Regions from separate parts of the Flavitalea flava genome, predicted to be linked through region 1. Evidence: riboswitches for the same ligand, from Rfam matches in the RefSeq annotation. Region 1 holds a riboswitch; the other holds the start of a gene.
What was found. A riboswitch is a leader RNA that binds a small molecule or an ion and turns the genes downstream of it on or off. The one in region 1 is predicted to bind thiamine pyrophosphate.
Positions count from the first base shown of each region.

Region 2: another riboswitch for thiamine pyrophosphate. It lies ahead of thiS (sulfur carrier protein ThiS); the one in region 1 lies ahead of ACX0G9_RS20615 (TonB-dependent receptor).

Region 1 covers NZ_JBTLQH010000026.1:14,709-17,869, forward strand. The annotation lists gene ACX0G9_RS20615 (TonB-dependent receptor) at 1-1,175, opposite strand, end outside; TPP riboswitch at 1,260-1,365, opposite strand; gene ACX0G9_RS20620 (head GIN domain-containing protein) at 1,619-2,365, shown strand; gene ACX0G9_RS20625 (head GIN domain-containing protein) at 2,427-3,143, shown strand.
Region 2 covers NZ_JBTLQH010000006.1:87,395-90,555, reverse strand. The annotation lists gene thiC (phosphomethylpyrimidine synthase ThiC) at 1-1,390, opposite strand, end outside; gene thiS (sulfur carrier protein ThiS) at 1,483-1,689, opposite strand; TPP riboswitch at 1,787-1,881, opposite strand; gene ACX0G9_RS08350 (alpha-N-arabinofuranosidase) at 1,921-3,161, opposite strand, start outside.

The sequences.
Region 1 (3,161 bases):
TGGTAATGATCCTGCTGGTAATTATCCGTTTGGTTTTTATAGGTAAAATAATTGTACGTCCGTTTGTTGGCATTATATAAATTCAGGGAATCCCCCTGTGTGTAATATAAGGTTCCCAGATTGTCCTGGTAATGTTTGTCCAGGGCCGCTTTATCTCCGAAGAGTTTGGCCTTGGGAATGCCATTCCAGGCCTGGTAGGTTTTTTCCGTTCCGGACATGACATTCAATCGTAAGGAGGAATGTTCGTTCAACCAGGCCGTGGACAGATAAAAGGATTTAAGATCGCTGTTTGCGCGGTCGATATAACCATTGCTGCTGACCCTCGACAAACGGGCATCGATGGTAAAGTGACCGTCAATCAGACCGGACCCTACTTTTATAGTATTCTTCCAGGTATTAAAAGAGCCGATCGTGTTATTGGATTCCCCGTAAGGCTTCTCATTGAATTCATTCGTGGAAAAATTGATGGTGGCACCGAATGACCCGGCCCCATTGGAGGATGTGCCTACTCCCCGCTGGATCTGGATACTGTTCACGGAGGAGGCAAAATCGGGAAGATCCACAAAATAGATGCTCTGCGATTCTGCATCGTTATAAGGAATACCATTAAGGGTCATATTGATACGGGTGGCATCTGTACCCCGTATATGGATACCTGTATACCCTATCCCGTTACCAGCATCCGAATTGATGACCACCGAAGGGGTTTGATTGAGCAAAAAAGGAAGGTCCTGTCCCAGGTTGAGTTGTTCGATCTGTTTTTTGGTAAGATCGGTCTTGGTAAAGGGCGCCTTTTCACCTGCCCGCAGGGCCTTGATTTCGACTGGCTGCATAAATAACGGTATACGTGTCATGGGGATGGGCACCGGGTTGGCGGATGTAGCGCCGCTGAAGATGAGTACGCGGGAAAAAAGGGCGTACCCGATATTGGAGACCCGGATGGAATAGGAACCTGGTTTGATATGTCTGAATTCAAATAGTCCATTCCCATCCGCCTGAACGGTACCGATGGAACCGCCTTCAACGGTTGCACCTGCGAGAGCTACCCCGCTTAGGGAATCCGTAACCATCCCTCCCTGATTAATAAATCCGGATCCGGTCTGTGCTATAACGATCTGAAAGTCAGCAATACAGAACGCGGCACCAAAAAAGAGTACTAATAGATTTTTTTTCATCCCTGTGTTTTTGAAGAAACCCCTGATAAAATACGTTTAACCGGATAATTATTTAATTGGGGGAATGCTGAAAAGGGAGAAATAAATTGTTTTAATCACCTTCCCTGCGCAGGCATTACCCTGATCAGGTTCTACGGGTATCATCTCAGCCCATCCGCTAATCAGCGAAAAAGCACCCCGAGGAATCTGAGAAAAGCTCCTGACAGTAAATGATTTACCATCCGAAGCGGATGCAAAGATAAGAATATTGCAGCTAGGGTGTAACATTCCCTTTACCCCGATCGTCCAACCAAGGGCCATAATTGGGTCGTCTTTAAAGACCAGGCAACAAGAAAAGGAGTCCGGCTATTCATCCCAGGCAACATTTCTAAACAGGGGGTGTCTTTAAAAAGATTGTCTTTAAACAGAATTTCTTTAAAAAAACAAAATTTAAACTGCCGGTTATGAAATCAATTTTCTTTGGATATTTCAAAAAAGGAGTTTTGTTCGTGGCTTTTGGCCTGACGGGCATTTTGCTTTATGCACAAGCGGATAAGGTCATCAGGGATGATAATGCCCAGGCAAGGGAAGTAAAAGGTTTTCATGCCATACAGATTTCCAGTGGAATAGACCTGTATCTGAGTCAGGGAACCGGTGAAAAAGTTGTCGTCAGCGCCGCCTCCACCCAGGCCAGGGATAGGATCAGGACGGAAGTGGAGAATGGCGTATTAAAGATCTATATAGAACAAAACATAATGGGATGGGGTTTTCATTCCAACCAGAAATTAAAGGCCTACGTTTCGGTCAGGGAATTGGATGCCCTCCGTGCTTCCGGCGGATCAGATGTATTCCTGGAAGAAGTGTTGAGGACGGATAAGCTTGATCTGGCCTTTTCGGGAGGGAGCGATCTGAGAGGAAAGGTAGCCATCCGGGATCTTTCGATCGTTCAGAGCGGTGGATCGGATCTGTTCCTCAGTGGTACGGCCAGCATCTTATCCGTTCATGCCAGCGGAGGAAGCGACCTGCACGGCTATGATTTGCTGACTTCGGAGTGTCATGTGGAAGCCAGCGGAGGAAGCGATGTCAATATCACGGCCAATAAAGAGCTGAGCGTTCATGCCAGCGGGGGAAGCGATGTGTTTTATAAGGGGGAGGCGGTGATGAGAGAATTGCATTCCAGCGGATCCAGCAGCGTTAGCAAAAAAAGCTAGGTTGCCGTATTATCAAAGAAGTAAACCATACCGGATATCTAAAAAAAAAATTGCTAACACCATGAAAAATTTGTTTTTTGCGCTGGCAGCGTTTTGCACTTTCTCCATCTCTCAGGCACAACAAACGATCGTAAACGATCCCAATGCCCAGGTGAGGGAGGTGGATGATTTCCACGCTATAAAGGTTTCTACCGGTATTCATTTGTACCTTTCCCAGGGAAAAACAAAAGCGATTGCCGTCAGTGCCTCGGAGCCTTCCTTCCGAAACAGGATCCGGACGGAAGTAAAACAAGGAGTACTGCATATTTATTATGATAATGAGGGGTTTAATTGGAGCGATATGAACAGGAAAGAGTTGAAGGTTTATGTATCCAACAGCCTTATTGACGGATTGAAGGCATCTTCGGGGGCTCATGTGGATGTTGATGGAACGCTTAAATCCACTAATTTAGACATGGATTTATCCAGCGGCGCCTATTTTACGGGGAAAGTGGAGGTTGGGAACCTGACGATCGATCAGGGCAGCGGAGCCCGCTCGCTTATTTCCGGAACAGCGGGCCATCTGAAAGCTTCCTCCAGTAGCGGAAGTTCCCTTCAGGGTTTTGATCTTCAGGTAGACGATTGTACGGTAAACGCCAGCAGCGGAGGGAGGATCGAGATAAAGGTAGAGAAGGAAATGGCCGTTTCCGCCCATAGCGGGGGACATGTGAATTACCTGGGAGCCGGTGTTATCAAAGAAGTACATACAGGAAGCGGCGGCAGCGTGTCGAGAAGATGATCCATAAATTTCAAAAGA
Region 2 (3,161 bases), on a different contig from region 1:
CATAACCCGGAGCAATATCCGTAGTTAGAGGTCCCAGTGTATAAAACGGAGCTTCCTGGCATTCTTTCAGCTGCTTGTCCATGTTTTCTTTGATCAGCTGCATGGGCACATGCCCGGGCCCTTCGATGATCACCTGGCAATCATGTTTCCAGGCAATTTTCGTCAGTTCTCCCAGGGTTTCCAGTTCGGCAAACTGTGCCTCATCATTGGCATCTGCAATACAGCCGGGACGCAAACCATCCCCAAGGGAAAAAGAAACATCATATGCTTTCATGATCTCACAGATCTCCTCAAAATGTGTATACAGAAAACTCTCCCGGTGATGAGCCAGGCACCATTTGGCCATGATCGAACCACCCCTCGAAACGATCCCCGTCAGTCTTTTTGCAGTCAGGGGTATATAACGCAAAAGAACGCCTGCATGGATCGTAAAGTAGTCGACTCCCTGTTCCGCCTGTTCAATCAGGGTGTCCCGGAAAATTTCCCAGGTCAGCTCTTCCGCTTTTCCTCCTACTTTTTCCAGGGCCTGGTAGATGGGAACTGTCCCGATGGGAACCGGAGCATTCCTTAATATCCATTCCCGGGTCTCGTGGATATTTTTTCCCGTCGAAAGATCCATGATGGTATCGGCACCCCATCGGCAGGCCCAGACAGACTTTTCCACTTCTTCTTCGATGCCCGAGCTTACAGCTGAATTGCCGATATTGGCGTTGATCTTCACCAGGAAATTGCGCCCGATGATCATCGGTTCCGATTCCGGATGGTTGATATTGGCAGGAATTACGGCCCTGCCTGCGGCTACTTCCTGGCGTACAAATTCCGGTGTGATCGCCCCTGTTGGTGTTCTGGCGCCAAAACTCTGTCCGGGATGCTGTTGGTTAAATTCTTCCATCCGCTGATTCTCCCGGATTGCGATATATTCCATCTCCGGGGTAATGATGCCTTTGCGGGCATAATGCAGTTGTGTAACATTCGCGCCCGGCAATGCTTTGCGGGGAGGCTGGATATGTTCGAACCGGAGACTGTCCAGAGAGACATCTTCTTTTCTACGCTGACCATAAACGGAACTTACAGCAGGCAATTGCTCCGTATCGCCTCTGTCTGTTACCCATTCCCCGCGGATACGGGGCAGTCCTTCCCGGACATCGATATTCATCGACGGATCGGTGAAGGGTCCGCTGGTATCGTATATGGTCACCGGGGGGTTGTGGGTAACCATATTATTGAACGGATCCACCGTATCTCCTACGGCGATTTCGCGCATAGCTACTTTAATCTTCTTATGCAGGTTCCCCGGTACATAGATTTTCCGGGAGGCAGGGAACGGCTCCCGGCTGATCACATGCTGGCCGGGAATATGATCCTTTTTTGCAGGACGATTCGTACTCATATTTTTTATTTTTTATGGTTCATACTGGACAATAGCAGGCTACTCCGGGTAAATGACCCGGTTAAAAAGCTCATACACATTTCCGTTAGTTTTTACCCTCCCTGGGTTGCCCGTATCACAAACACCTTATCCTGCGGCTGAAGAACATAGTCCGCCCACTCGCTGCGGGGAATGACCTGTTCATTGACCGCAATCGCAATACCATCAGGTCTTTGAATATGTAATAAAGGAAGTACATCGGCAAGTTTGCCGGAGTCTGATAAATGGAATTTTTCCCGATTGATGGACACCTCTACCATAATTCATCGATTTAACCTTGGATTCTACCCGGTTATGTATTGATTGATGACCAGGATGACCTGGAAACTTGGGAGGTGCTGCGTAGGCAGATATAAAAGAAGGAATCCGTCTTTTCCCTTCGCCGGTACTAACCGGATCAGGTTCTGAGGGTATCATCTCAGCCCGCTATACGGGCACCCCTAAAGTCTGGCGTAAAGGTATGGGTTGTGTTTGTTATAACAAAGAGAAAATTATTTCAGCTCCAAAACTACTACGGATTGGGCAGGCAATTCCACCACCAGTTCATCCCCGGATTTCTTCGCTCCCGAAAACACGGACGGCAGCACTTTTGCGGGTTGATCGAAGGTATTGATATCCGTAAATTTTGAGGAAGTGAGTATCAGTCCTTTACTATTTTTATAAGGCATTCCTTTCAGGTTGACCCTCACCGTTATTTTTTTTGACGGATCGAGATTTACCAGGGAAATATGTACGGCACCGTTTGAATCGATGGAGGCCGAAGCGTTGACAGCCGGGATCTTATCCTTTCCGAATACATAATCGGGGCTGTTGAAGACGAGCGGTAAAGAACGGGCATCCTGATGCACTTTATACAGATCGAATACATGATAGGTCGGCGTCAGCAACATCCTGTCTTTTTCCGTAAGGATCAGGGATTGCAGTACATTGACGGTTTGAGCCAGATTGGCCATTTTTATCCGGTCCGCATGATTATTGAAAATATTCAGGGTGGATGCTGCGATCAAAGCGTCCCGCAAACTGTTCTGCTGATAAAGGAAAGCAGGATTGGTACCGGGTTCGGCCTTGGTCCAGATCCCCCATTCGTCCACCACCAGGGCTACTTTTTTTGCCGGATCGTATTTATCCATGATCGCCGAATGTTTGTTGACCAGTTCTTCGATATGCAGACAGGACTTGAGCGCAGCAAAGTATTCATCCTCTCCGAATTGGGTAGCGGAACCTTTGTTCTCCCAGCCCCCGGGAAGTGTATAGTAATGCATGGAAACGCCCCATGTGCGTCCAAGGGATATATTTTTCAGCAGTAATTCCGTCCAGTTATAGTCATCTCCATTTGCGCCGCTGGCGATCAGCTTTAAGGGTGCACCGGGATAATTCTTACAGAATTCCGAATACCTTCTGTACTGCACGGCATAGGTCTCGGGTGTCATATCTCCCCCACAGCCCCAACTCTCATTACCTACTCCCCAGAAAGAAACATTCCAGGGCAGGTCCCTTCCATTCTGCCGGCGAAGATCGGCCAGTGTACTTTTACCCTTAAAATTCAGATATTCCAGCCAGTTAGACATTTCCTCCGGCGTGCCGGTTCCTACGTTACCGGCAATATAGGGTTGACAACCCAACAGGTCACAAAGCTCCAGGAATTCATGCGTACCGAAACTATTGTCCTCCGTTACCATTCCCCAGGTAGTGTTGACGATCGTTTTGCGCTGAGCCCTCGGACCGATGGCAT